DNA from 3 places in the Gallaecimonas xiamenensis 3-C-1 genome. Region 2 is predicted to be linked to each of the others. Evidence: predicted binding sites of a transcription regulator. Region 2 holds the regulator's gene; each other region holds the start of a gene.
The links. Region 2 encodes Fur, which represses iron uptake genes when iron is present. Its sites were predicted from a motif close to ATAATAATGAGAACNACTATCAA; they were not measured.

Region 1 (9,883 bases), on a different contig from region 2:
AGGTCAACAACACCCTCAAGAAGGCCACCTCCCACAACGTGGTGGGCCTTATCAAGGGCAGCAAGTACCCGGACGAGTACCTGGTGGTTTCCGCCCATTGGGACCACTTGGGCCGTAACCCCAACCTGGAAGGCGACCAGATCTTCAACGGCGCCGTGGACAACGCCACCGGCGCCGCTGCGCTTATAAGCCTGGCCCAGGCCTTCAAGGCGCACCGCCCCGAGCGTTCGGTGCTGTTTGTTGCCTTCACCGGCGAGGAACAGGGCCTGCTGGGTGCCAAGGCCTTTGCCGCCGCGCCCCCTGTGCCCACCCGCCAGATGGTGGCCCTGCTGAACATGGACGGCATGAACGTCTCCGGCAAAGTGGACTACGCCCTGCTGTTTGGCCGTGGCCAAAACAGCCTGGAGCAATACCTGACCGAAGGCGCCAAGGCCCAGCAGCGCGGCATCAAGGACGATCCCAAACCCCAGGACGGCTACTACTTCCGTTCCGACCACTTCGCCCTGGCCCACAAGGGCGTACCCGGCCTGCTCTTTATGAGCCTGGGTGCCAACAGCCCGGATTACATCGCCCACCGCTACCACAAGCCCAGCGACGAGTATTCCGACAGCTGGGACCTGAGCGGCACCGAGGCCGACTTGCAGCTGATCTTCGGCATTGCCGACAAGCTGGCCAACAGCCGCGACTGGCCCAAGTGGTACCCCGGTTCCGAGTTCAAGGCGGCCCGGGACCAGGACCAACAGCACTAAATTACAAAGCCCTGTATCGCAGGGCTTTTTCTTGGGGCATTCAGGCTGGGGCCATGGGTCCAGCGCCATAGTGACCGGCGCAGTCGTTGTTAAGGAGCCCTTATGAAGTCCTTGTTGCCCGCCCTGGCACTGGCCGCCCCCCTGCTTAGCGCCGGGGCCCTTGCCGACCCCTTCAGTTTTGCCCAGCTCAAGGGCCAGGCCCGCGCCCTGGCCGGCCAGGACTACCAGGCCCCTGCAAACACCCTGCCCAAGGCCCTGGCCAAACTGGACTGGGACCAACACCAGGCCATCAGCTTCAAACACAGGGCGGCCCTGTGGCAGGACCTGCCCAGCCACTTTCGCGCCGAGTTTTTCCACCTGGGCATGTATGCCCGCACCCCGGTGCGGCTCTTTGAAGTGGTGGACGGCAGCGCCAAAGAGATTTCCTACAACAGCCGCTTCTTTGACTACGGCAAGTCCGGCCTGAACGGTAAAAAGCTGCCCGCCGACCTGGGCTTTGCCGGCTTTCGCCTGCACGGCCAGACCGACTGGCAGCGGGATCTGGTGTCCTTCCTTGGCGCCAGTTATTTTCGGGCGGTGGGCTCGAGCATGCAGTACGGCCTGTCGGCCAGGGGCCTGGCGGTAGACACCGCCCTGCCCCGCCCGGAAGAGTTTCCCCGCTTTACCCGCTTTTACCTGGTCAGGCCCCAGGGCCAGGACGACAGCGCCGAACTCTACGCCCTGCTCGACTCCCCCAGCATCAGCGGCGCCTACCACTTCGTCATCACCCCGGGAGAGCCCACCCTGATGCGGGTGGATGCCGCCCTCTATCCCCGCAAGGCCATAGAACGCCTGGGCATAGCGCCTTTGACCAGCATGTACCAGGTGGGAGAAAACGACAGGCGCGCCGGTTGGGACTGGCGCCCGGAGATCCACGACTCCGACGGCCTGGCCCTGTGGCGCGGTAACGGCGAGTGGCTGTGGCGGCCCCTGGCCAACCCCGCCAGCCTGCGCTTCAACAGTTTCCTGGACCAATCCCCCAAGGGCTTTGGCCTGATGCAACGGGACCGCAACTTTGACCATTACCAGGACGACGGCGTCTTCTACGACAAACGCCCCAGCCTCTGGGTCGAACCCCTGGGGGATTGGGGCAAGGGGGCCGTGGCCCTCACCGAGATCCCCACCCAGGATGAGACCTTCGACAACATCGTCGCCTTCTGGCAGCCGGCCAAACCGGTGCAGCCCGGCCAGGAACTGCTTTACAGCTACAACCTTTACTGGGGCAACCAGGGGCCGGTGCGGCCACCCCTGGCCACGGTCAGCGCCACCCGCAGCGGCATGGGCGGCGTGGTGGGCCAGCAGCGCCAGCATTACAGCCACCGCTTCGTGGTGGATTTCAAAGGGGATGTCTTCAAGATGCTGGGCCAGGACCCGGGCCTTGAGGCCAGGGTCAGCGCCTCGGCCGGCAAGGTGGAGCTGGTGTCGGTCAGGCCCATTGCCGGCCACGACGGCTACCGGGCCCGCTTCGACCTGGTGCCGCCGGCAGGGCAGGCACCTATCGATCTGCGTCTTTACCTAGCCAAGGGCAGTAAGGCCCTCAGTGAAACCTGGATCTATCAATGGACGCCGCCGGCGGACGGGGACCGGAGCCTGAGCGCCCCTAACCTTCGCCAATAAGACCAAGGTGCAGCAACAGGTAACCGTTCAGCCCCACCACCACCAGCACGCTCAGCCAGCCCAGGGCCCGGGTCAGAGGTTTGTTGACCCAGGGCCCCATCAGGGCCTTGTCGTTGGTCAGGCGCAGCAGCGGCACCAGCGCCAGGGCGATACCGAAGCTCAGCACCACCTGGCTTGCCACCAGGATGCGGGTTGGGTCCCAGCCCAGGGCAATCACCGCCAGGGCCGGCAGCATGGTCACCAGGCGCCTTAGCCACAGGGGCAGGGAAATGTGCAAAAAGCCCTGCATCACCACCTGCCCGGCCAGGGTGCCCACCACGGTGGACGACAGCCCGGCGGCGATCAGGCTAAGGGCAAAGAGGGTGGCCGCCCCCTGACCCAGCAGTGGCACCAGCATCTGGTGGGCCTCTTCAATCTCCGCCACCTGGGCCTGGCCGCCACTATGGAAAGTAGCCGCCGCCACCGCCACCATGGCCAGGTTGACAAAGCCCGCCACCGTCATGGCCACCGCCACGTCCCAACGGGTGGCCTTAAGGCTCTGGGCCACGTTTTTACCGTAGCGGTGCTGGGTCAGGGCCGAGTGCAGGTAGATGACATGGGGCATAACGGTGGCCCCCAGCAGCCCCGCCGCCAGGTAGAGGGCGTCGCTGTTGGCAAGGCCCGGGATAAGCACCCCTTCCAGCAGCGGCCCCGGGGCTGGTTTGGACAAAAACAGCTCGACAATAAAGGCCGCCGCCACCAGCAGCAGCAAGGCCCCTATCACCCTTTCCAGCAGCGGCTGGCCCCGCCCCTGGAGCATCAGCATGGCCCAGGTCAGGGCACCGGTGATAAGGGCCCCTTCCAGCAGGCTGACCCCCAAGAGGATCTTAAAGCCGATGGCGGCGCCGACGAACTCGGCCAGGTCGGTGGCCATGGCAATTACCTCGGCTTGCAACCAATACAGCCACACCAGGGCTTTGTGGGGCAGCCGGTCCCGCAGGTGCTCGGCCAGGTTTTTGCCGGTCACCACCCCCAATTTGGCCGACAACCATTGCACCAGCATCGCCATCAGGTTGGCCCATAGCAGCACCCACAGCAGGCTGTAGCCGAACTGGGCACCGGACTGGATATTGGTGGCGAAATTACCCGGATCTATGTAGCCGATGGCGGCGATAAAGGCCGGGCCCAGCAGCGACAGGCGCAGCCTTCGCTGGCCGGGGCTCATTGTGCCTTGGGGCAAGGCCTTGTCCATCATCAACTCCAACAGCAGGGGATGATCACAGCCTAGCCTTAGATGATAATAATTATCAATAACAGAATGGCGATTAGGCTTATCGCTTTGCCCTCTGGCCAAGGCCGGCTTTCCCTGGCGCCAATAGCAGTTACACTGAGGAAAATGGTTGCAAGACATTCACTTATGCATATCGACCTCGTCACATCCCTGGTCGCCCTTAGCGCCCTGTTGGGCGTCAAGGGATTGTGGATGCTGATCGCCAGCCTGCAAAGGGACGAGCAATACCGCAAGGAGATGCGGATCTGGGCCGGCGCCAACCTGCTGATGGGGGCCGCCTACGGCCTCTTTTCCACCCGGGGCACACTGCCCCTGGCCTGGTCCCTGGTTGTTGGCAACCTGCTGTTTGCCAGCGCCTATTGCGGTTATGCCCTGGCCTTGGCCAGCCTGTTCAAGCAGCGCCAACACCTGGGGCTGATGCTGGGCTCCATAGTGCTGAGCACCGCCCTGCTCTACTACACCGAACTGGTGCTGGGCACCTCCAGCTACCGTATCCTGATCCTGATGGCCCTGACCGTGGTGGTGTGGACCCTGGCCTTCAGCTATTGCCTGCAAGGCTGGCGCAAGCGCCCCTCGGCCCATGTGGGGGTGATGACCCTGCTGTTCCTGTCCATCATCCTGGTCAGCATTACCCGGTTGGTGCTGGGCTGGTTGGCTGGCGACTACGGCTACAAAACCCTGCCCACCCAGTCACCGGCCCTGACCCTCACCACCTTCGTGCTGGTATTGGCCCCGCCCCTGCTGACGGTGGGCTTTTTCCTGATCTGCGCCGAGCGCACCACCGTCAAGCTGCGGCAACTGGCCACCCAGGACGCCCTGACCGGCATCTACAACCGCCGCTGCGCCCTGGCCTTTGCCAACAAGGCCCTGGCCCAGCACCAACGCCAGGGCACACCCCTGAGCTGCATCATGATGGACCTGGATAACTTCAAGCAGATCAACGACAACTATGGCCATGCCGGTGGCGATGCGGTGCTGATGGAAGTGGCCCAGGTGGTCACGGCCCGGATCAGGCAGGGGGATATCTTCGGCCGTTTCGGCGGCGAGGAGTTTGTGATCTTCCTGCCCGGCACCGCCCTGGCCCAGGCCCGGGCCCTGGCAGAAACCCTGCGCAGGGCCCTGCGCGCCGAGCCGGTCTGGTTCAACAACATGGCCATCAGCGTGTCGGCGTCTTTCGGGGTGGCGCAGGGGGAGGACGGGGACGACCTGGCCGCCTTGTCCAGGCGGGCCGACAAGGTCCTCTACCAGGCCAAACACCAGGGGCGCAACAGGGTGGTCAGCCAGCCTCTGCCTTCGCCGGCGCCCGGGGCCGGTTCAGGCCAAACCGCAACAGATCCTTCCACGACAACACCCCCAGCAGGCGCTGCTCCGAGTCCACCACCGGCAGGCAGCTGAAATGGTGGGCCAGTATCACCTGGGCCGCCTCCAGCAGGGGTTGTTCTGGCCTGAGCAGCGGCACCTGGCGGCTCATAAACTGGTGCACCGGCCTTAGCATGATGTCTCGGTCCAGGCTGCGCTCGGCCGGGGTATTGAGGAAGGGGCTGAGGTTGGCCAGGTAGTCGGTCCGGCTCATCAGGCCAACGACACAGCCGGCACCGTCCAGCACCGGCAGATGGTAGAAGGGGTGGGTATCAAACAGGGTGCGCACTTGGGCCAGGCTGGCGTCCATGGACACCGAAACCGGCCGTGCGGCCATGATGCTGGCAACCGTCATATCCTTACTCCCGGCAGCAACTTCAGCCTAAGGGTAGCTCAGCTGCTTCTGCCCCGCCCAAGGGCCAGGCCCATTGCCACCCCCAGTACCGCCAGGGCCCCCAGGTAGCCCACCGGCGCCAAGGAGTGCCAGGCCACCAGCAGCGACACCAGGATAGGGGTAAAGCCGCCGAAAATGGCGTAGGCCAGGTTGTAGGAAAAGGACAGGCCGGTAAAGCGCACCTCGGCGGGAAAGGCGCTGACCGCCACCGCCGGGATCACCCCGGTAATGCCCACCCCCAGCCCCGCCAGGGCATAAAGGCCGTATAGGGCGCCGGGCATGGCCGGCAGCAGCGCCATCATCAGCCCGTAACTGAGCACCAGCAGCAGGCTCCAGGCGGCCAGCACCGGGCCGCGCCCCAGCCGGTCGCTCAAATGGCCGGACAGCACCGCCCCCAGCATCACCGTCAGGGTGGCCAGGGCATTGGCCTTGAAGGCGTCTACCGCACCGATGCCGGCCTGGGCCTGGATCAAGGTGGGGGTCATCAGCACCACCACCACCACGGCGCCGGTGAGGATCCAGGTCACCCCCATGGCCAGCAGCACCCCCTTCTTGTGGCCCCGCAGCAGCAGTTTCAGGGGCAGCTCCCGGGCCAGGGCCTGGCGGGCCTGCAGCTCGGCAAAGACCGGGGTTTCATGGAGGTAGCGGCGCAGGTAAACGGCAAAAAGCCCAAACAGCCCCCCCACCAGAAACGGCAGGCGCCAGGCCCAGTCCAAGAGCTGGTCGGCAAAGTGGCTGTTGATAAAGACGCTCATCAAGGAGCCTAGCAAAATGCCCCCCACCAGCCCCGCCGACAAACTGCCGCAGGCCAGCCCCACATGGTGTTTTTTGACGTGCTCGGACACGAACACCCAGGCCCCCGGCACCTCGCCGCCGACGGCGGCCCCTTGCAGCATGCGCATCAGCACCAGGGCGATGGCCGCCCCGTAACCCCAGCTGGCGTAGGTGGGCAGGAGCCCGATCAGCAAGGTGGGCACCGACATCAGGAAGATGGACAGGGTGAACATCTTCTTGCGCCCCAGAAGGTCCCCGAAGTGGGCCATGACCAGGCCCCCCAGGGGCCGGGCCAGGTAACCGGCGGCAAAGATGCCGAAGGTCTGCAACTGGCGCAGCCATTCGGGCATGTCCGGGGGAAAGAACAGCTGGCCTATGGCCTTGGCGAAAAACACGAAGATGATGAAGTCGTAAAACTCCAGGGCGCCCCCCAGGGCGGACAGCCCCAGCACCTTGAGGTCCCGGCGGGACAGGGAAGTATCGGCGGCCATCGGCCCCCCAAAACAACAGACAAGTCACTGGACGCTAACAGATTTGCGACAGGCCGTCAGTCAGGTCAGAGGACCAACGGCCACTTTGGCGCGACCACCCTTGCCCCCGGCCCCGGCCCTTTGCACAATGGGGCTCGTATTGCGCAAGGGAGCCTGCATGAGCCTACCCCCTTCGGTCAGCACCGGCCAAACCGCCAGTGGCCTGGCCTACCTCGACATTCATTCGCCTCTGTGTGACGCCCGGGTGTTCCTGCAAGGAGCGCACCTGACCCATTTCCAGCCCAAGGGGCAAGGGCCGCTGTTGTGGCTGTCCCCCAGTGAGGACTTCGCCAGGGGCCGGGCCATCCGCGGCGGGGTGCCGGTATGCTGGCCCTGGTTCGGCAATAACAAGCCCAGCCCCGAAGCGCCGGCCCACGGCTACGCCCGCACCTGCGAATGGCACCTGGTGGATGTGGAAGACAGAGACGGGGAAGTGATAATCCAGTTCAGCCTGCCCATGGACGCCCTGCCCCAGCAGCACTGGCCCCACAGCTGCGAACTGAGCCTGGTGATGGTGCTGGGCAAAACCGCCCGCCTGACCCTCACCACCGACAACACAGGCCACAGCCCACTGCTGCTGACCCAGGCCTTGCACAGTTACTTCCCGGTGCCGGATATCGACCAGGTGCAGGTACTGGGGCTCGATGGCAGCCAGTACTGGGAAGCGGGCACAGGCCCCCTGCCCCAGGCCGGTACCGTACGTATCGACCGGGAACTGGACCGCCAGTACCAATGCCAGCAGCCTTTGCAACAGATAGACACCGGCCAGGGCCTTATCCGGGTCAAGCGCGAAGGCAGCCACAGCCTGGTGCTGTGGAACCCCTGGGTGGACAAGGCCAAGGCCCTCGGCCAGTTCCCGGATGACGGCTACCGGCAGATGCTGTGCCTGGAGGCGGCCAATGTCGGCGGCGACGCCGTAACCCTGGCCCCGGGCCAGCAGCACAGCCTGGTGACCGAACTGGGCTGGGCCTGAGTTAAGGCAAAAAAACGCCGGCATAAGCCGGCGTTTTTTATTTAGGCGACCACCGGGATGCTGGGGTCGGCGGCGGCCAGGGCCTGGGCCCGGTCGGCAGCGGGGGGGTAGATCCAGACGCTGTTGATCTGGGACTTGAGCTGCTTGGCCTCGTCTTTGACCATCTTCACTTCCCGGTCCCAGCCTTCGCTGTACATGGCGCCCCAGGCACCGAGATCCAGGCAGGTCACGTACATTTCCTGGCGGTAAGGATGGGGAGCAACCTCCAGCAGGCTGGCAGCAGCGTTGTTACCACTGGCGCGGCCCAGGGCAATGGCGTGCTGGCAGGACATCAGCGCGTGGTTACCGGCATCGTCGGTCTTGGCGTAGGCGGTGTCGCCGGTGGCAAAGACGTCGTCCAGGCCCAGTACCTTGAGGTTGTCGTCCACGTGCAGGCGGCCGAAGTTGTCGCGCTCGGCAGGGATCTGCTCGGTCAGGGCGTCGGCCCGCACCCCAACGGTCCAGATCACGGTCTTGGCGTCGATGCGCTCGCCGTTATCCAGGGTAACGCCGTCGGCGTCGGCGCTGGCAACGGTGCGGCCCAGCAGCCACTCCAGGCCCAGCTCCTCGCTGGCATCGACGATGGCGCCACGGGGGCCTTGGCCCAGGGCAGCGGCAATTTCGGTGGCCTTGTCGATGATGATAACGCGGGTCTTGGCGTCGGCACCCAGGGCGGCACGCAGGCGCTCAGGCATTTCCGCCGCCGTTTCGATACCGGTAAAGCCGCCGCCGGCCACCACCACGGTGTTACGGGCCAGGGACTCGGGCTGCTCGCCCAGGGCCTGGATATGGGTCTCCAGGCGCACGGCCTGGTCCAGCTCGTCCACGTCAAAGACATGGTTCATGCCGGGCAGGGCCGGGCGAATCACTTTGGAGCCAGAGGCCAGCACCAGCTTGTCGTAGGCCAGGCTGGTAACCTCACCGGCTTGGTCCTGGTAGCGCACCGCCTTGGCGGCCACGTCGATCTCTTTGGCAAAGCCCTTGATGAAGGTCACCCCGACGGCGTCAAAAAGCTCGGCCAAGGGCGCCACCATGCGGTGCACCTGCTGCTCGTAGAAACGGGGGCGGACCCGCAGTTCGGCCTGGGGGGCCAGTACGGTGACGTCCACGTCGTCGCGGTTGTGCTGGTCCAGCAGACGGGTGGCACTCAGGGCGCTCCACATACCGGCAAAGCCGCTGCCGATGATCAAAATGCGCTTTTTCATGGTGTAACTCCAAATGGAAATGGGCTGCATAACCGAGAAGCTCAAGGGGGCAAAGTGGCCCGAGGCGACTCCCGTCAGGGCATCAGTCACCCCGAACATTTCCGACTATAATTGTCGTTAATTTTGAGATCAAGATCTTTTTAGATCGCGAAAAAAGCGACCAGGACATGGGTCAGGCCGGGTTATCAGCACCGGAATTACTCGCAAAAGCAGGGATCACAGGGGATTTTTCCCGGGCTGTACATCGCCGGGCAAAACTGCGATCCTTTCATTGGCGACAAAAATAATCGCAGATGACTTTAATCGGAGATGAAGATGGCGCTCTACAGTTCAGGGGTGGAATACGGCCTGCATTGCCTGCTCTTTTTGGTGGATGACAGCAAAGGCGAGAGCCGCGAAGCCAATGCCCGGACCCTGGCAGAACTGCAAGGGGTACCGGCCGAGCTGCTGGCCAAGGTCTTTACCAAGCTGGCCAAGGCCAAGCTGCTGGAGGCCACCTCTGGCCCCAGGGGCGGCTTCAAGCTGGCCAGGCCCGCCGATGAGATAACGGTGCTGGACGTGGTCAAGGCCATTGACGGCGACAAGGCCATCTTCGAGTGTCGCAATATCCGTGAGAACTGCGCCCTGTTCGGCAACTGCACCCCGGACTGGGCGGTGGCGGACACCTGCTCTGTCCATGCGGTAATGCAGGCGGCCCAGCAGCGGATGGAAGAGGCCCTGGCCCAGCAGACCCTACTGGACATCGCCCGCCGGGTCAAACGCAAGGCCCCCGCCGACTACGGCCAGCGCATCGATGTCTGGTTCGAGGAAAACAAGGGAGAAAAAGGCTCCTGACCCCGCCGGGCCGGGCATCAGGGGCTTGGCAGTGCCAGCAACGCCGCCGCTCCCAGGACTGCGCCCAGCCAAGGGCTGCCCTCTACCGGCAGCCCTTTTT
Region 2 (9,883 bases):
CATTTCATGGTGCAGGGCCATGTTCACTGCTTCGAGCAGCGTCACCTTAGCCATGGTTACCTCCCGCCATGCGCATGGCCTTGTTGATCAGTTGCTGGCGCTGGCTGGCCAGCGGTTCCCCAAGGGACTCGTAGTGGTAATCGAACATGGCCTCGGGAGGCTCTTGGGTGGTGGCCAGGTACTGCTCCACGGCGGCTTGCACCTGCTGGTTGCAGTCGCTCTGCCAGGCCAGTTCCTTGGTTTCGTCCCAGACCCCTTGATTGTGCAGGTATTGGCGCAGGCGCTTGATGGGCTCGCGCTTCCAGGCGTCGTTCACTTCTTCGGCCGGGCGGTAACGGGTGGCGTCGTCGGCGGTGGTGTGGTCGGACAAACGGTAAGAAACCGCTTCTACCAGGGTGGTACCCTTGCCGGTACGGGCCCGTTCCAGGGCCTTTTTCATCACGTCAAAGACGGCGATGATGTCGTTGCCGTCCACCTGCACCCCGGGGATGCCGGCGCCCACGGCCTTCTGGGCCAGGGTGGGAGCACCGCACTGGATGGTGCGGGGCACCGAGATGGCCCACTGGTTGTTGTTGATCACAAAGACGCAGGGCAGCTGCCAGGCACCGGCGCAGTTGAGGGCTTCGAGGAAGTCCCCTTTGGAGGTGCCGCCGTCACCGATGGAGGTAACCGCTACCCGCTTTTCGCCGCGCAGCTTAAAGGCGGCGGCCACGCCGGTGGCATGGGTGCACTGGGTGGCGATGGGAACGCAGATGGGAAAGTCTTCGGACAGCTGGCCGTCGGGGCGGTTAAAATAGCTGCCCTGTTCGCTGCCGCCCCAATAGAGCATGTTGTGCACCATGGTGGCGCCGCGCATCAGCATGGTGGGCATATCGCGGTAATAGGGCACATAGACGTCTTCTACCGCCATGGACATGCCCACACCGATACCGACGGCCTCGGCACCCAGGTGCGACGGATAGGTGCCCATCTGCCCGGTACGCTGCAGGGCGATAGCTTTTTTATCGTAGGTGCGCACCAGCACCATGTTTTTATAGAAGTTGATCAACAGATCCAGGTCGTCTGCCCAGGCGGGTAGCGGCTGAACCACGTTGCCTTCGTCATCCAGGTAACGCACCTGGGTGACAGTTGACTTTGACGTAAAGGTCATACAAAAACCTTCTATTCCAGAACCGGCGGCGCCGGTTCTCCCCCAATGGATGAACTGCGCTGACTTTACCTTTACGTAAACTTCCTTTCAAGGCAAAGTCAGTCATCAGACCAGTCTTAAAAAAGCCCCGCTGCTGGCGGGGCTTTGTCATCAATCAAGCTGGGTGCGGGTTACCAACAGGCAAGCCCTCTGCCCTATCGCCACCTTGGCATTGGGGAAGATCACCGCTTCTTCTGCCAGCGCTACCCTGTGTTCCAAGTCGCCGTCCTGGGCCAACAGGTGGCCCTGGGGAAAGGGCGTAAAGTTCTCCACATCCTCACCGAAGGTAAAGCGAAAGGCTTCGCTGGTTTTATTGATCACCCGGCTGATGCGGTACAGGTTAAGCTTTGTCTCGTCATAAGGCGGTAGGACCAGCTCGGCCTGGCTGACCAGGGCCGCCAGGCTTTGCGCTGCGGCGGCAAAACGGCTCATGTCGTTCTCGCCAAAGGGCCTGACCTTGCCCAGTTCCACGGTAAAGCCGTGGGCGGCAAACTGCTGGGTGGAAAAGTAACTGAAAGTGGTAGTGGGGCTTTCCGACAGCAGCACCGTATCGACCCCGCAGGCGGCCAGGAACATCACCTGTTCGCGGCTGCGGGGCTTGCCGTGCAGGAAGGGGTAGACCACGAACTTTTCGTGCCGCGAGCCGCGAATGGCGGTGTGCAGATCGTAATGGAGGCGCAGGGCATCCTGGCGCTCTGCGCCGGGGCGGGCGTTGTAGAAACGGGCCACCGCCTCTTCCAGGGCCTTGGCCCGGCGCCGCTCGCCGTTGTCGCTGCCGCCCTTGGCGTGGGCACCGCTAAAGAGGCGGTTGAGGTTTTCTTCCAGCTCCCGCTTGCCGGCATTGATGGCCGGCGGGTTGCCGATAAGGATCAGCAGCCGGTGCGCCAAGGGCAGCTGGCCGCTCAACAGCGCCTTGGCCAAGTCCCGGACGATTTCGATGGGGGCGGTTTCGTTGCCGTGGACGCCGCAAGACAGAATGATGTCTTTGCGGCCGGGGTTTGGGGGGGTCAGGCAGAAAATGCCGCTGTCCCAGATGTCCAGGGTCAGGCCCTGGGCTGTGGTAAAGGACGCCGGCTCGGCCCCCTCGGGGTGGGCCAGGGTAAAGGCGAGGATATCGTTATCCTTGAACATGACGTCTCCCTTGACGCTAAGGCAGGGCAAGATAAAAGCGCCACCGGGGCGCTTTTATTACAGGCTTTATTGGCACGTTTTTATCACGCCTTGGCCAGCCAGTCGGCCAATAGCGCTTGTGCATCCTTAATGATGGCATCCAGGTGCGCCTGGCTTTTAAAGCTCTCGGCGTAGATCTTGTAGATGGGCTCGGTCCCGGACGGACGGGCGGCAAACCAGCCACTTTCGATCACCACCTTCAGGCCGCCAATGGCCGCGTCGTTGCCCGGCGCCCGGGTAAAGGCGTCGGCTACCGGTTCACCGGCCAGCACCGCCCCTTGGGCCACGGCACTGTCGAGGCGGGCAAAGCCGGCCTTGAGGGCGTCGGTGATGGGGGCGTCGATACGCTGGTACCAGGTGGCACCAAACTGGGCTTCAATCACGTCCTGGTAGTACTGGCTGGGACTCTTGCCGGTAACCGCCTGTATCTCGGCGGCCAGCAGACACATGATGATGCCGTCCTTGTCGGTGCTCCAGGGCTTGCCGTCCTGGGTGACGAAGGTGCCGCCGGCGGACTCTTCACCGCCGAAAATCAGCTGGCCGCCAAAGAGGCCTTCGACAAACCATTTGACCCCGACCGGGGTTTCCATAAAGGGCCGGCCGGCGGCGCGGGCTACCCGGCCGACCTGGGCGCTGGTCACCACGGTGGTGCCCACTCCCAGGGTCTGGGGCAGGTGCGGCCTGTGCTTTATCAGGTAGTCCACCACCACCGCCAGGTAGCGGTTGCAGTTAAGGAGCCCGGCGTCCGGGGTGACGATGCCGTGGCGATCGCCGTCGGTGTCGTTGCCCAGGGCCAGGTCGAACTTGTCCTTGACGGCAATCAGGCTGGCCATGGCATGGGGGCTGGAGCAGTCCATGCGGATCTTGCCGTCATGATCGCAGGGGATAAAGCCAAAGCGGCTGTCGACCCGGTCTTCCACCAGGCTGATGTTCAGATCCCAATGCTGGGCAATGGCGTGCCAGTAGTCGATAGCGGCGCCGCCCATGGGGTGTACCCCCAGGCGCAGGCCGGCCCGCTTGATGGCCTCCATGTCTACCACTTCCCCGAGGCGATGCACGTAATCGGCCATGAAGTCGAAGCGTTCGGCATGGGGGCTGGCCATGGCCCGCTCGAAGCTCAGGGTTTGCACCCCTTCGAGGTGGGCTTCGAGGTAGGCGTTGGCCCTGGACTGGATCACCTTGGTGACATTGGTGTCGGCCGGGCCGCCATCTGGGGGGTTGTACTTGATGCCGCCGTCTTCCGGGGGATTGTGGGAAGGGGTCAAGATCAGGCCGTCGGCATTGCCCTGGTGGGCCAAAATGGCGTGGGACACCGCCGGGGTCGGGGTCAGCTGGCGGTCTTCAAAACGCACGGTAACGGCGTTGGCGATCAATACCCTAAGCACGGTGGCAAAGGCCGGGTAAGAGAGGGCGTGGGAATCAAAGCCCAGGTACAAAGGGCCGCTGATGCCCTGCTCTTTACGGTGATCGGCCACCGCCTGGGCCACTGCCAGCAAGTGGGCCTCGTTAAAGGCCTTGTTGAGGCTAGAGCCCCGGTGGCCGGAGGTACCGAAACTGACCCGTTGGGCCGGTACCGTAATATCGGGCTGCAAGGTGAAAAAGGCGGTGACCAGTTCGCTTGGGTCAATCAGGCTTTGGGCCGCCGGCATCTTGCCCGCGTTGGGGTGTAGTGACATCTGCTCTCCCTAGATCTTGTCGGCAAAGGCTTTGACAGCTTCCTCGTCGTAACCTAACTCCGCCATGACTTGCGCCACGATAGTGCGTTTTTTCTCGGTGTTGTTGTTGGTCACTACCCAGTATGGGCTACCGCTGATGGCCTTGGGATTGGTGGACTTGCCAGCCTGGTTCAGCTCTTCGCTGCTGGTGGCAAAGTAGAGGCGGTCGCGGCCCCGGATATTGAGCACCACCCCAAAGGCGTCACCATGGCGCTGGTAAAGCTCGGTCAGGGCGCCGATAAAGCGGCCGACGGCGCTGTTGGCTTCCATCTGCGGTTTGGCGGCTGGGGCAGCAGGAGCAGCCGCAACGGCGGCAGTGCTGGCGACCTGGGGCTTGTCCTGAAGCTTTTCTTGCGGCTTTTCCAGGGGGGCGAAGCCCAGCAGGCGGCGCAGGATCTCGGAGGCGCTTTCGCCGATGTTCTGGGTATTGGATGCGATGTAGTGATACAGCTCGTCATCGACTTCGATGGTTTTCATGCCTTATCTCAAGGTCTTGTTCATGTCTTTGGCGATTATACATAGGCAGCCGCCATTTGCATGCCCGCCTCGACCTTTGCACAATAGCAGCCCCTTGTAGGAGGCAGCAGATGCTCAATTATCAGCAAAGGGGCCAGGGCCCCGACGTTATTCTGGTCCATGGCCTGTTCGGGTCCTTGGACAACCTCGGCAATTTGGCCCGGGCCCTGGAAGATGCCTTTACCGTCACCACTGTGGACTTGCGTAACCACGGCAAGTCCTTTCACAGCGACGACATGAGCCTCAACGCCATGAGCGAAGACATCATCAGCCTGATGGACGCCCTGGGCATTGCCAAGGCGCACCTGGTGGGCCACTCCCTGGGGGGCAAGGTGGTGATGCAGGTGGCCCTGAGTCACCCCGAGCGGGTGGCGCGCCTGGTACTGGCCGACATAGCCCCTGTCACCTACCAGCACCGCCACCACGACAACGTCTTTGAGGCCCTGACCCACGTCGACCCGGCCGGCTACAACAGCCGCAAAGAAGTGGAAGAGGCGGTCAGCCCCTATATCAGCGAGCCCGGGGTGCGGCTTTTTATCCTCAAGAACCTGCAAAAGGGCGAACAGGGCTTTTACTGGCGCCTTAACGTGCCGGTGCTGGTGTCCCGTTATGACGAGGTGCTCAAGGCCCCCGAAGGCCAGCCCTTTAGCGGCCCTACCCTCTTTATCAAGGGCGGCGACTCCCCTTACCTGACCGAGGCCCACAGCGGCGCCGTGCAGGAACGCTTTCCTGGGGCCAAACTCAAGGTCATCAGCGGCACCGGGCACTGGCTGCACGCCGAGAAACCGGCCGTGTTCAATAAGTTGGTCAGGGACTTTTTGAGCTGACCGGTCGCCTTGGGTATAATCCGGCGGTTCTTGTGAAGGGTAACGGCAGTCCATGCTGGCAGAGCACTATGAAACCCTAGAGGCGATAGGCCTCAACCTGTTTTTTCTGGCCATCTTCGTATTGATAGGCCTGGCCATCCAGGATGTGCTGAAAAGGGGAAACGTACCTAAGTTCGGCCGCTATATCGTCTGGCTGGTGCTCTTTCTGGGGTGTGCGGGGTTTATCTCCAAAGAAGTGATTAGACTCATCTGGGAAAGTTCAGGTATCGGTTAATGGCCAAAGAGAGTTCGGACAGGATAACCATTGACCTGTTTGCCGAGGAAAAACGCCGGGGGCGTCCAAAAACCAATCCCCTCCCGCGCCAGGTACAACTGAAGGTCAACAAACGGAACCAGATCAAAAGAGACAAACAAAAAGGGCTGAAAAGGGTGGAACTGAAAGTCGAATCCGCCCTCTTTGATACCCTCAACGATCTGGCCAAAGCGCAAAGCATCAGCCGTAGCGAATTGATAGAAAACATATTGAAAGCCGGCGTCGAGGAGCTCGATGCCGCCAACACCGAGAGGAATTGAGTCGAATGGCATCTGTAGGTCTCTTCTTCGGCAGCGATACCGGTAACACCGAAGCCGTCGCCAAAATGATCCAGAAGCAGCTGGGCAAGCACCTGGTGGAAGTCCACGACATCGCCAAGTCCAGCAAGGAAGACATCGAGGGCTTCAGCCTGCTGCTGCTCGGCATTCCCACCTGGTACTACGGTGAATCCCAGTGCGACTGGGACGATTTCTTCCCCACCCTCGAAGAAATCGACTTCTCCGACAAGCTGGTAGCCATCTTCGGCTGCGGCGACCAGGAGGACTACGCCGAGTACTTCCTCGACGCCATGGGCACCCTGCGCGACATCATCGAAGCCAAAGGCGCCACCATCATCGGCCATTGGTCCACCGAGGGTTACACCTATGTGGCCTCCAAGGCCATGGCCGACGACAACCACTTTATTGGCCTGGGCATCGACGAAGATCGCCAGCCCGAACTCACCGCCGAGCGGGTGGAGAAGTGGGTCAAGCAGGTATACGAAGAGATGTGCCTGGCCGAACTGGAAGACTAAAAAAAGCCCCTCGATTGAGGGGCTTTTTTTCAGACGCCGGGGCGGTAGCGGCGCTTGAGGCGGATATAGAGGGTTCGCTCTATTTTGGCCACCAGGTCCCCTTTGCCGTCTTTGACGTCGGTGACGATCTGCGGCAGGTGCTTCTCCCCGGCCACCGTCGCCCCTTCAATCTCGGCCAGCATCTGCTCTGTCACCTGGAATTCGGCGTAGACTTTACCTACACCGGGCTTCTCAAAATGGATTTTGGCGGCCCTGTCCCAGACATGGTAGCGCTTGCCCAGTATCCCCATCAGCATCAACGCATAGATGGGGTCTGTCATGGCAAAGAGGCTGCCGCCGAACTGGGTACCGTTGGCATTTTTGGTCCAGGGCCGGTTTTTCAGCTCCACCCGGCAACGGCGAAAATCTTCAGACAATTCAACGATACGGATCCCCGTAAACAGAAAAGGCGGCCAGAAATTCAGCAGATGCCGGATCCGCGTACCTTTTTTAAACAACCATGCTTTCATCATTCACCTAATCGATAAAATCGAACAAATACTGGTATCATGCCACTGGTAAAGGCCGGCCCACTTGGGTACCTTTCTCCTGATAACCAACGCGGGCTATCCCGCCCAAAACACGAACAGGACCATTCATGGCGGACGAGAATCAAGCGCTGCGCGACGCTGGCCTCAAGGTCACCCTGCCCAGGGTCAAGATCCTTGAATTGCTGCAACAGCCCGACTTCCAGCACATCAGTGCCGAAGATCTCTACAAAAAGCTCATTGAGCTGGGCGAAGAGATCGGCCTGGCCACCGTCTACCGGGTACTGAACCAGTTCGATGACGCCGGTATCGTTACCCGCCATCACTTTGAAGGCGGCAAATCCGTCTTCGAACTCTCCCAAAAACACCACCACGACCATCTGGTCTGCCTAAAGTGCGGCTTGGTGGTGGAGTTTATGGATGAGGTCATTGAACAGCGCCAGAAAGCAGTGGCTAAAACCAACCACATCAAACTGACGCACCACAGTCTCTACCTCTACGGCGAGTGTGAAGACACCGTCTCATGCGACAAACGCCGTCGCGGTGAAGACTGAAAAGAGGCCAGGTTATCCTGGCCTCTTTTTTTCCTAGAGCCGGGCCGCCAATTCGGCGCCCTGGCGAATGGCGCGCTTGGCGTCGAGCTCAGCCGCCACGTCGGCGCCACCGATAAGGTGCGCCTGCACGCCCTTGTCGGCCAAGGCCTGCCACAGGCCCTTGTTGGGCTCCTGGCCGGCGCAGAGCACAACCTGGTCCACATCCAGCACCATGGTCTGTTCGCCCTTGCGGATATGCAGGCCGGCATCGTCGATGCGCTCGTAGCTCACCCCTGACCACATCTTGACCCCAAAGTCTTTGAGGGTCTGGCGATGCACCCAGCCGGAGGTTTTGCCAAGGCCCTTACCCACCTTGCTGGCCTTGCGCTGCAACAGCCAGATCTCCCGGTGGGCCTCAGGTTTTTGCGGCACCTTAAGGCCGCCCGCCGTGCCCAGAGCCTGGTCCACGCCCCACTGGGCCAGCCAGCGGTCCTTGTCGAGGCTGGCCGAGGGGCCCTGTTCTGCCAGGAACTCGGCCACGTCAAAGCCGATACCACCGGCGCCGATAATGGCCACCTTCTTGCCCACCGGCTTGTTGTCCCGCAGCACGTCCAGGTAGCTCAGCACCTTGCTATGGCCGACGCCGTCTATGGCCGGCCGGCGCGGGTTGATGCCGGTAGCGATAACCAGCTCGTCAAAACCGGCCTCGGCCAAGCCCTCGGCGGTCTGGGGCGCGTTCAGGCGCACTTCCACAGCCAGGTCAGCCAGGCGGTTTTTGAAGTAGCGCAGGGTCTCGTAGAACTCTTCCTTGCCGGGAATGCGCTTGGCGTAGTTGAACTGGCCACCAAGCTCGGCGGCGGCGTCCATCAGCACCACCTGATGGCCCTTCTCGGCGGCGTAGCAGGCAAAGGCCATACCGGCCGGGCCCGCCCCCACCACGCCGATGCGTTTGGGGCTGGCGGCGGTCTTGAAGATCAATTCGGTTTCAAAACAGGCCTGGGGGTTGACCAGGCAGCTGGCCCTTTTCTGCTCGAACACGTGGTCCAGGCAGGCCTGGTTACAGGCGATACAGGTGTTGATGCGGTCGGCGCGGCCTGCGGCAGCTTTGTTGACGAAATCCGGGTCGGCCAGCAGCGGCCTTGCCATGGACACCATGTCCGCCTGGCCACTTTGCAGGATCTCCTCGGCCACCTGGGGGTCGTTGATGCGGTTGGTGGTAATAAGGGGCACCTTGAGGCCCTCGGCCTTCATCTTGGCGGTGACCCAGCTAAAGGCGGCCCTTGGCACCGAGGTGACGATGGTGGGGATGCGCGCCTCATGCCAACCGATACCGGTGTTGATCAGGGTCACCCCGGCCTCTTCCAGCCAGCGGGCCAGCTGCACGGCGTCGTCCCAGGTCATGCCCTCTTCCACCAGCTCCAGCATCGACAGCCGGAAGATGATGATAAAGTCGCTGCCGACCCGGCTGCGCACCGAACGGACGATCTCCAGGGCCAGGCGGGCGCGGTTTTCAAAGCTGCCGCCCCAGGCATCGCTACGCTTGTTGGTGCGGCTGGCCAGGAACTGGTTGATAAGGTAACCCTCGGAGCCCATCACCTCGACCCCGTCATAGCCGGCCTTTTGGGCCAGGTAGGCGGTCTTGGCAAAGGCCTTGATGGTGCCCTTTATCTGCCGCTCGGACATGGCGCCGGGCTTGAAGGGGTTGATGGGGGCCTTCTTGGCGCTGGGGGCCAGGGAAAAGGGATGGTAGGCATAACGGCCGGCATGGAGAATTTGCAGGCAGATCTTGCCGCCGGCCTCATGGACCGCCTGGGTCACCACCTTGTGCTTTTTGGCCTGGAAGCCAAAGGACAGCTGGCTGCCAAAAGGCGCCAGGCGGCCACGGAAGTTGGGGGCTATGCCGCCGGTGACGATAAGGCCGACGCCGCCTTCGGCGCGGGCCTTGTAGAAGGCGGCCATCTTTTCAAAGCCATTTTTTTCTTCTTCAAGGCCGGTGTGCATGGAACCCATCAGCACCCGGTTTTTCAGGGTGGTGAAACCCAGGTCCAGGGGGCTGAGCATATGGGGATAGGCTGCATTCATCGCTCAAGTGTTCCTTTTCTTTTTTGGCAAGCCTACTCATCCGATGAGTTGGAATCAACAAACCGTTACAAATTCGGCTTCGCATCGGCCCCGCTATGCCATAGCATGCCATAGCATGCCAAAAGACATTGAAGATCAAGGAAGCACAGACCCCTATGCTGACGATGTTAAAAAAGGTTTTTTCCATCATGTGGAAGGCCCTGAATGGCCTTCGCCGC
Region 3 (9,883 bases), on a different contig from region 2:
GAGAACAACGACCAGTTCACCCAGGAATTCCAGCTGATCTCCCCCTCGGACCAGCCCCTGCGCTATGTGGCCGGCCTCTATTATCTGGATAACGACGCAGTCAACGACCAGGCCTTCGGCTCGACGGCCGGTATCTTCGGTATCCCCACCGGCCTGCCCCAGCCCTACCCCCAGAGCCTGAACCTGGCGCCGAGGGCCGGGGTAACGTTGGGGGGCGATTTGAGCACCAAGAGCAGCGCCGCCTTCGGTAACCTCACCTACGACTTCAGCGACATCTACAGCGGTTTTGTCGGCCTGCGTTATTCCCAGGTGGACAAGAAGATGCGCTTCTTCCAGAACGGTTTTGCCACCTCTCTGCCCGGCGTCTACCTGCTGGACTACCACGACATTCCCGAAACCCACCAGAAGCAGGACGACAGCTTCCTGTCCTGGACCCTGGGGGCCAATGCCCGTATCGAGGGGCTGACCGATCAGCCCATCCACACCTACGCCAAGGTGTCCCGTGGCTACAAGGAAGGGGGCTATAACTTCCGGCCCCAGTCCCTGGACGCTATCGGGGGCGACACCAGCAACCCGCAGATGGACTTTGGCCGGGAACAGGTCACCAGCTATGAGCTGGGCCTGAAAAGCGATCTGTTCGAGCGCCGGGTGCGCCTGAACCTGGCCGCTTTCTACCTGGATTACCAGGACATCCAGACCCGGGTGGTGGACGACGCCGGTGTTAACCGGGTGATCAACGGCCCCGCCGCCACCAGTAAGGGCCTTGAAGCGGAACTGACGGTCAGGGCCCATCAGTACCTGTCCTTCAATGCCGCCCTGGGTTATGCCGACGCCACCTTCGATGACTTCAGCAACTGCCACGCCGTGGATGATTGCACCGGCAACCGGCTGCCCGGCGCCTCCAAGTGGACCGCCACCGCCGGCGTCAACCTTGACTACCCGCTGCTGAGCAACTGGGACCTGTTCGCCGGCCTTGATTACAGCTACCACAGCGCCATGTATTCCGACGCCCGCAACCTTGACAGCACCAAGTTGGACGACAGCCACAGGGTCAACGCCCAACTGGGCCTGGTGTCCGATGACGGCAGCCTGGAAGTGATGCTCTGGGCCAAGAACCTGCTGGACCAGGACGACAAGGTCTATGTACAGGACCTGGCCAGCTCCGACCTCAGTATCAGCACCGAGATCTATGCCCCGCCACGGACCTTCGGCATCAGCTTCATCTACAGCTTCTACTGAGAAAAGGGCCCTTGCGGGCCCTTTTTTAAACGCTTATGGAGTCAGCCCAAGAAAGGGAAAGGGCGGACTCGCCTGGAACTTGCCAGCCACATTGCCGGCATAGACATTGCGCTGCTCTGGCCCCAAATCCAGTTTTTTCACCTGGCCGGTCTCGGCGGAGAAATCGAGATCTTTGAGGTTGACCCAGAAGGTATTGGGGGTCAGGGCCGACTCGAAGAAATAGCGCATGGCCTTGTGGTCCACCAGGGTCCGCCAACGGGTGGAGGAAATATTGGGCTGGTCCGGCGTCGTCAGGCCAAAGGGGACCGAGACATTGCGTATCACGCTAAATACGCTGGCCACCGCCTTGGCTGGGTCTTCGTGCTTGGGAATGGCATTGATGTAAAAGGCAGCCCGGGCAAAACGGTCAGACGCCCTGTTGGTCCCGGGCAACATCACGGTGCCACCAATCTGTTGCCAGTAGCTATTCAGGGCCAGTTGCTGGTCGAACACGGGAGAGTTGGTCATCACCTGGTACTGACGGCCGTGGTGGATCACCTGGCGGCCTCCCAGGTACTCGATGATGGCGCTGTCGCCACTGCTGTCGGACAACGACAGGTGCAAGGTGGCCAGGCGTTTTTCGCCAGGCACCTGGTCCGTTACCAAGGTGAAGGGCTCCTGGGCCAAGGCCTTGACCGCCTGGTCCACTGTGGCGAAATTGTCCAACACATACTGGGCCCAGGCCGCTATGGTCAGCCCGGGTTTGCTGTCCTGGTTGAAGTCCGGGTACTGCGACGCCACCAGCCACAGCAGGTTGGCGGCCAGGCCCTTCTCGTTAACCCCGTCGGTGGTGGAAATATCGTATCCGGTGGCCACCACCGAGCCGTATCTGGACGTCCAGCGCAGGGAGTTTTCCCCCGCCTGGCCAGTGCGGGCCATGCCCCTTGGCAATACCCACAGGTTGGTACCCACATCTACCTTCCAGTCCATGGTACGGCCGGTGATCACCTCCCCTTTGTCACCTAGGTAGACCACCCTGGTACAGGCCATGGCCCCCAGGCTGAGCATGCTGGTTGCCAATAGCAGTCCCAACAGAGGGTGCTTGCGCTTCATCTTGCCTCCTTGCCACTAACAGCTTGATAGAACAAGAAAAGACTATGGTCGCCTGCGATTAGCCTCGCAAGAAGCCAAGGCTAATATAAGGATTCACCAACCCCCTGTCGCTTTTAAAAAGCGTGATCGGCCTCCTTTTATTTTTACCCAGGCCCTTTACTATGAATAAAAGGTGAACGTCTTGAGGTGCCCAATGAAAGTGCTGCTGTCTTGCTGCCTGCTGTTGTTTTCCAGCCTGGCCCCGGCCTCATCCCAGGCCGACAAGGTGGTGGTGCACAAGTCCAGCTACAGCCTTTCCTTGGTAAGAGACGGCCAGGTCTTCAAGCGCTTCTGGATAGCCTTGGGATCGGCCCCCTTTGGCCACAAGACTCGCGAGGGTGACCAACGCACCCCTGAGGGGCGTTACCTGCTGGACTACAAGAAAGCCGATTCCGCCTTCTACAAGGCCATCCATATCGACTACCCCAATGCCGATGATCTAGCCCGGGCCAGGGCCATGGGCGTGCCCCCTGGTGGGCGCATCATGATCCACGGCCAGCGCAGCGGCTTTAACCCCAGGGTGCAACCGTCCAACTGGACCAACGGTTGCATCGCCCTGCTCAACCAAGACATGGACGAGCTCTGGGCTGCCGTGGCCCCAGGTACACCCATCGAGATCTACCCCTGATCCTTGGTGGCTCCGCCATCCTTCCTTAGAGCCTTTCCCGTCCATTGGCCAAGGCCAACCGTTCGTCGCATCCACCGGAGTTTTTAGCTTTACAGCCATTGTTGTGAGCAGTACCCTTCGTCGCCATTGATAATCACTCTCATTTGTATATGTGAGTGATTCCCGCTTAGCCACGAAGAGGATATTCCATGGCCACCCGCACTCCTGCTGCCCTTTTTGCCTGCAGCGCCCTGACTCTGGCGCTTGGCGCCGCCTTTGCCCATGCCGATGAGGCCAAGCAGCAGGATGCCCAGGAAAATATCCTGGTGCTGGGTACGGCCCAGGAGCAGGTGAAGCAGTCGCTGGGGGTGTCGGTCATTACTGCCGAGGATCTGATCCGCCGCCCGCCGGCCAACGATCTGTCCGAGATCATCCGCAAGATGCCCGGGGTCAACCTCACCGGCAACAGCGCCTCCGGCCAGTACGGCAATAACCGCCAAATCGATCTGCGTGGCATGGGCCCGGAAAACACCCTGATCCTGGTGGACGGCAAGCCGGTCAGCTCGCGCAATGCGGTACGCATGGGCCGCTCCGGTGAGCGTAACAGCCGGGGCGACACCAACTGGGTGCCGGTAGAAGCGGTAGAGCGTATCGAGGTGCTGCGCGGCCCGGCCGCTGCCCGCTACGGTTCCGGCGCCGCCGGCGGCGTGATCAACATCGTCACCAAAGCCCCCAGCGAAGCCCTGACCGGTTCCGTCAGCCTCTTTGCAGCCGAGCCCGAGGACAGCCGCGAAGGCAATACCCGCCGCCTGGGCTTTAACCTGGCCGGCGGCCTGAGCCAGGACCTGTCTTTCCGCCTCTACGGCAACATCAATAAAACCGACGCCGACAGCCTGGATCTCAACGGCGACTTTGCCAACAGCGAGGGGGCCACCCCCCCGGCCGGCCGTGAGGGGGTCCGCAACAAGGACATCAACGGCCTGTTGCGCTGGGATCTGAGCCCGGAGCAGGTGCTGGAATTTGAAGCCGGCTACAGCCGCCAGGGCAACATCTACGCCGGTGACAGGGCGGTGAGCAGCAACGGCTCTGACCTGTTGACCGAATTGGCCAACGGCGGCGCCGAAACCAACACCGTCTACCGCAGCGCCGCGTCCGTGGCCCACAGGGCCGACTGGGGCTTTGCCACTTCCAACCTGGTATTGGCTTATGAAAACACCCGCAACTATCGCCTCAACGAAGGCCTGGCCGGCGGCGTGGAAGGCAGCATCACCAACGACGGCGCCAAGTCCACCTCTACCCTGGACAGTCTGACCCTCAACGGTGACATCAACATCCCCCTGGATTTTGCCGGCCTCAGCCAGATGCTGACCCTGGGTATGGAACTGGGCAAGGACGAGTTGGACGACCCCTACTCCATGAGCCAAGGCACAGGCTCCGGCGGCGCGGTACCGGGCGCCGAAGAAGGCACCCGTGACGGCAAGTCCGACGCCACTTACCAGGCCCTCTACGTCGAAGACAATATCGAGCTGACCCTGGACTGGATCCTCACCCCCGGGGTGCGCTTTGACCACAACAGCCTGTTCGGCAACAACTGGAGCCCCTACCTGAGCACCGCCTACCAGTTGACCGACAACCTGACCCTGCGCGGCGGCATTGCCAAGGCCTTCAAGGCCCCCAACCTCTACCAGGCCAACCCCAACTACCTCTACTACACCAGAGGCAACGGCTGCCCTGTAGACTTCCCCAGCCTGGGAGCCGGCTGCTATATCCAGGGTAATGACGACCTGGACGCCGAGACCAGCGTCAACAAGGAGCTGGGCCTGGAGTACGTCAACGGCGGCTGGACCGCCAGCCTGGCCTACTTCCGCAACGACTATAAGAACAAGATCATCTCCGGCATGGTGCCCACCGGTACCACCGACAGCGACGGCCGCGTCTTCAAGTGGAGCAACGCCGACAAGGCGGTGGTGGCAGGGGTGGAAGGTAACCTCAAGGTGCCTTTGCTGGGCCAGATGGGCGAGGTGCTGAGCTGGAACACCAACTTCACCTACATGGATGAAAACAACGACAAGGACACAGGTGAGCCCCTGTCGGTGATCCCCCGCTATACCGTCAACTCCATGCTCGACTGGCAGGTGAATGAGGCGCTGATGCTGTCTTTCACCGCCACCCGTTACGGCACTCAGAAGCCCCGTAACCTCACCAGCACCGGTGCCAGCGCCGAAGGGGACGCCCTCAAGGAGCGAGACCCTTACTCGGTGCTGAGCCTGGGCGGCAGCTACCGCCTGAACTACGCCCTGCGTTTTGGTTTCGGCGTCACCAACCTTACCGACCGCCAGTTGCTCCGTGAAAACAACAGTGGCGGGGCCGGTGCCAACACCTACAACGAGCCGGGCCGCGCCTACTACCTGTCAGCCACCTACAGCTTCTAACTGACAAAGCCCGCCTGGCGGGCTTTTTTATTATGAGGACTTACTGATGTTACGTGTCCTGTTGCTATGCCTGCTGGCCTTTGGCGCCCAGGCCCGCCCCGACCTGTCCAAGCCCCTGGGCCCCACCTGGGCCGATGGCAGCTCCCGCTACTACCGTTTCCAAAGCCAACTGCTGGACTCGGCGGACGGCCAGCGCCACTACAAGCTGACGGTGGCCATTCCCAAGGCCCAGGCACCCGAAGCCGGCTTCCCGGTGCTCTACCTGCTGGACGGCAATGCCGCCATGGCGGCCCTTGACGACAATAAACTGGCCCCCCTGGCCGCCCAAACCCTGCCGGTGCTGGTGGCTATCGGTTACCAGACCGAACTGCGTTTTGACGTGAACGCCAGGGCCCTGGACTACACGCCGCCGGCCCTGGACGGCAAACCTATCGAAGGAGAAAGGCCGGCCGGCGGCGCCGATGAGTTTCTCGCCCTTATCGAAGCCAAGATAAAACCGCTGGTAGCGGGTCTCGTGACCATCGACCGCCAGCGCCAGACCTTGTGGGGTCATTCTTTCGGCGGCCTCTTTACCATGCACGTGCTGGCCACGGCGCCGGCAAGTTTTCAGGCTTACGCCGCTGCCGACCCGTCCTTTTGGTGGCAAGACGGTGAGCCCCTGGCGCGCCTCAAGGCCCTGGCCGAGCATCCCCCTGCCCCAGGCACGGCGGTATTGATCATGCATGGCGGCGCCAAGGCAAAGGACAGGGGGCCTCGCCCGGCCAGGGGCAAGGCTCCCCCTGATGCCATCCGCCAAGCCAGCCGCCAACTGGCTGAGCTGCCCGGCGTCAGGGTGCATTACCGCGAATATCCCGCCCTTAGCCACGGGCCTTTGTTGCCCGCCTCGCTGCTGCCGGCCTTGCGCCTGGCCCAGGGCCACCTGGACGACTAGATAAACAGGCAAGAAAAAGCCCCGCTTTGGCGGGGCTTTGTTATTTGAGGGCGGCCATGACCCGCGACAGGTCGTTTTCCAAGGCACGCAGTATGGCTTTCGCCGGCCCCGTGGGCTCGCGGCGCCCCTGCTCCCAATGGCGCAAGGTACCCATATTCACTTCGATCATGGCGGCAAAGGCCTTCTGGGTTAAACCTGTCTTGGCCCTGATCGCCTTAATCCTGGGGGCATCAAAGATACTGATCGGGGTGGCGTCCATCCCCGGCACAGCTGCGGTTGCAGAGGTCATCATCGGTGATCCATGTTTCTTATCGCGTTAAACCAAAAAGGGTTGGGCGCGGGCCAATGCCTGGACGTCGCAGGGGAAAAGGACACAGGTGCCAGACGCTAACGGCCGCTATCAACTATAAGCGACCAGTCGCCCGCAAATCCTAAAAGGCAATAAAACAAAAAATAAATAACACCATGCCTTATTTATAAAAGCGTCATCCATATTAGCACTTTATTCCTATGGCGACTGTCTGCGGCCTGTGCTGGAATTGGCATTCCCCGGGGGCTGGGGTAAACTCTTTGGGTCATTTGACGATGGACTCAACCACGGATGGATATGAAGACATACCGCTTCGGCATTAAAGCCAAGCCGTTCTATTTAACGGTGCTGGTTGCCACTCTTCTGCTCCTCCTCTCATATCAGGCGATTGCAAGTATGTTTGGAATTCCTAAAAAAGAAAACGTTCATTTGACGCCCGCAGTAAATGGCCGCGTTACTCTGAACGGGCAGCCCCTGAGCAACTTGGAAGTGATTTACTCCCTGACGTATGGCGACGAGCACAAGCTCACCGCCCGTACCGACGAGCAGGGCTATTTCAGCTTTCCTGAAAAGGTCATAGAGTCAAACCTGCCCAGTAAGCTGTTCGACGAAACCCGGGTATTCCAGGAAATATTCGTTGAGTGGAACAATCAAAATTACACGCTCTGGTATACGGTATTGCCCGGCATCACATCTGAAAAAGTGGTGGAAGAAAAACTGGCTAAATTGGAATGTGACCTGACCCACCCGGAAAAGGAATACCATTTCGACCGCCAAGACGGCACCGATTTTACCCAAGGCGTTTTCAGTATCTGTAATTTCGAATAATAGTGCGTCACCAAGGAATTTAATTTAAAAAGGAGCTTTGCGATGCCAGCGCTATCACCCAAAATGGCCGCTTACATGGCCAGCATGGTTTATGAAATTAAAAAGCCCGGCGCCAGCGGAAAATTCCGCATGTCGGTGGACCCTGTCGTAGGCCGTTATTTCAACTTCGATCTCTCCCAGGGCCCCGTCACCGGTGTATCCGGCGGCCTGGTCTCCAAGGTGCTGCAGCTGAAAACCGGCTTCGGTGTCATCGGCACCGGCAAGGATCTCTACGAGGGTGATCTGGTGGTTGCCATCAGGGGTACTGACGCCAACTGGCATGACATGCGCGACGCCGTCACCGATCTCAGCGTCGGCTTTGCCGCCACCGAAAACGGCAGCACAGTGCACCTGGGCTTCCAGCGCACCTTCGAGTCCATGAAAGGGGAGCTGGACCGTGCCCTGACGCCGCTGCTGGGCAAGGCATTCCGTGGCACTGTGCACTGCGTCGGCCACAGCCTGGGTGGCGCCCTTGCCTCCCTGACCGCCGACTGGATCAAGGTGCGCTTCGGTGGCACCGTGAATCTTTATTCCTTCGGTTGCCCCAGGGTGGGCTTGAGCGGCTACGCCATCAAAAGCACCGCCGGCCTCAACAAGATCTACCGCTGTATTCACGGCGCCGATCCGGTACCCATGGTGCCCATCTGGCCCTTCTACCACGCCCCCTACGGTGGCCAGGAGTTCTGCCTGGATGGCGCCAGCGGCATCAATGCCGAGGCCCACAAGATGAGCGTCAGGGCTACCCCCGGCTATCTCAACACCGCCGCCTATGATGACTGGGGTGCGGTGCGCCTGCGCAGCGACAGCTTCCACAACCAAAAAGTACGGCTGGACTATGAAAAGCGCCATAACGCCTCTTTCACCACCCGCTACATGTATATGCTGACCGCCGCCCTGAAAACCCTGCTGGGTGACGCCCTCAAGTACGGCATTGCCGTACCCTTGCAGTTTGCTGCCGGCTCCATTTCCCAGATGTTGGATCTGATGGCACAAACGCTGCAAAAAATCGCCGATGCCGCCGAGGGCCTGTACGAACAAACCAAGGGCCTGCTGGGGCACATGTTGTCCTTTATCGGCTCCCTGGCGGAAGTGCCGGCGAAAATCACTTACAACTTTGTGCGCTGGGTTTTTGAAAAAGTCAGTTCCGCTGTCTACAAAGCCGCCCGCAAGGCCATCGACTTTATCCAGTAATACCTGGGTGTCATTAAAAAACGCACCTTCTTGTGGTGCGTTTTTTATCAGCAAAAGCCCAAATAAAAAGCCCGCCATATGGCGGGCTTTTTGATGGCAATGACCTTATTCGGCGTAGGCGTCGGTGGGGACGCAGGAGCAGAACAGGTTGCGGTCGCCGTAGACGTCATCGATACGGTTGACGGTAGGCCAGAACTTGTTGAGGCGCACGTCTTCGTTGGGGAACACCGCCAGGGCGCGCTCGTAGGCACGGTTCCAGTTGGGGTCCATGACGTCGTCCTGGGTGTGAGGGGCGTTCACCAGCGGGTTGTCCTCCAAGGTCCACTCGCCACGGCCCACTTTCTGGATCTCGCCATAGATGGCGGTCATGGCGTTGATGAAGCGGTCCAGCTCGGCCTTGGACTCGGACTCGGTGGGCTCCACCATCAGGGTGCCGGCTACCGGGAAGGACATGGTGGGGCTGTGGAACCCGAAGTCCATCAGGCGCTTGGCCACGTCCAGTTCGCTGATCCCGGTTTCATCCTTGAGGGGGCGCAGGTCCAGGATACATTCGTGGGCCACCCGGCCGTTACGGCCGCTGTAGAGCACCGGGAACTTGTCGCCCAGGCACTTGGCCACGTAGTTGGCGTTGAGGATGGCGTACTCGGTGGCTTTTTTCAGGCCAACAGAACCCATCATGGCGATGTACATCCAGGAGATGGGCAGGATGCCGGCCGAACCGAACTGGGCGGCAGACACGGCGCCGCTGTCGGCGTTGGGGCCGTCGAGCTGCATCACCACGTGGTTGGGCACGAAGGGCGCCAGGTGGCTTTTGACACCTATGGGGCCCATGCCGGGGCCGCCGCCGCCGTGGGGGATACAGAAGGTCTTGTGCAGGTTCAGATGCGACACGTCAGAGCCGATAAAGCCCGGCGCGGTCAGGCCCACCTGAGCGTTCATGTTGGCGCCGTCCATGTACACCTGGCCACCGTGCTGGTGGATGATGTCGCACACCTCACGGATGGTCTCTTCGTAGACGCCGTGGGTGGACGGGTAGGTGACCATGATACAGGCCAGGTTGTCGGCCACTTCCTCGGCCTTGGCGCGCAGGTCGGCCAGATCGATGTTGCCCTGTTTGTCGCAGGCCACCACCACCACCTTGTAGGACACCATCTGGGCGGTAGCCGGGTTGGTGC

Region 1: the regulator Fur is predicted to act here: its motif matches at 3,679-3,701, upstream of B3C1_RS13860 (Nramp family divalent metal transporter).
Region 3: the regulator Fur is predicted to act here: its motif matches at 3,125-3,147, upstream of B3C1_RS14575 (TonB-dependent siderophore receptor).

Annotation. Positions count from the first base shown of each region.
Region 1 covers NZ_AMRI01000020.1:60,367-70,249, forward strand. The annotation lists gene B3C1_RS13850 (M28 family metallopeptidase) at 1-749, shown strand, start outside; gene B3C1_RS13855 (OpgD/OpgG family glucan biosynthesis protein) at 852-2,405, shown strand; gene B3C1_RS13860 (Nramp family divalent metal transporter) at 2,389-3,639, opposite strand; gene B3C1_RS13865 (GGDEF domain-containing protein) at 3,802-5,070, shown strand; gene B3C1_RS19865 (CBS domain-containing protein) at 4,952-5,389, opposite strand; gene B3C1_RS13870 (MFS transporter) at 5,428-6,693, opposite strand; gene B3C1_RS13875 (D-hexose-6-phosphate mutarotase) at 6,851-7,705, shown strand; gene B3C1_RS13880 (NAD(P)/FAD-dependent oxidoreductase) at 7,747-8,949, opposite strand; gene B3C1_RS13885 (RrF2 family transcriptional regulator) at 9,265-9,783, shown strand.
Region 2 covers NZ_AMRI01000001.1:152,598-162,480, reverse strand. The annotation lists gene B3C1_RS00800 (alpha-ketoacid dehydrogenase subunit beta) at 1-54, opposite strand, end outside; gene pdhA (pyruvate dehydrogenase (acetyl-transferring) E1 component subunit alpha) at 47-1,150, opposite strand; gene astE (succinylglutamate desuccinylase) at 1,301-2,320, opposite strand; gene B3C1_RS00785 (phosphohexomutase domain-containing protein) at 2,404-4,035, opposite strand; gene B3C1_RS00780 (hypothetical protein) at 4,045-4,551, opposite strand; gene B3C1_RS00775 (alpha/beta fold hydrolase) at 4,662-5,417, shown strand; gene B3C1_RS00770 (DUF2788 domain-containing protein) at 5,470-5,691, shown strand; gene ybfE (LexA regulated protein) at 5,691-5,990, shown strand; gene fldA (flavodoxin FldA) at 5,996-6,523, shown strand; gene B3C1_RS00755 (DUF4442 domain-containing protein) at 6,553-7,032, opposite strand; gene fur (ferric iron uptake transcriptional regulator) at 7,161-7,604, shown strand; gene B3C1_RS00745 (oxidoreductase) at 7,638-9,665, opposite strand; gene sppA (signal peptide peptidase SppA) at 9,854-9,883, shown strand, end outside.
Region 3 covers NZ_AMRI01000022.1:51,567-61,449, forward strand. The annotation lists gene B3C1_RS14560 (TonB-dependent receptor) at 1-1,239, shown strand, start outside; gene B3C1_RS14565 (linear amide C-N hydrolase) at 1,273-2,331, opposite strand; gene B3C1_RS14570 (L,D-transpeptidase family protein) at 2,525-2,998, shown strand; gene B3C1_RS14575 (TonB-dependent siderophore receptor) at 3,187-5,409, shown strand; gene B3C1_RS14580 (alpha/beta hydrolase) at 5,456-6,340, shown strand; gene B3C1_RS14585 (helix-turn-helix domain-containing protein) at 6,381-6,629, opposite strand; gene B3C1_RS14590 (DUF6795 domain-containing protein) at 6,948-7,478, shown strand; gene B3C1_RS14595 (lipase family protein) at 7,521-8,708, shown strand; gene gcvP (aminomethyl-transferring glycine dehydrogenase) at 8,814-9,883, opposite strand, start outside.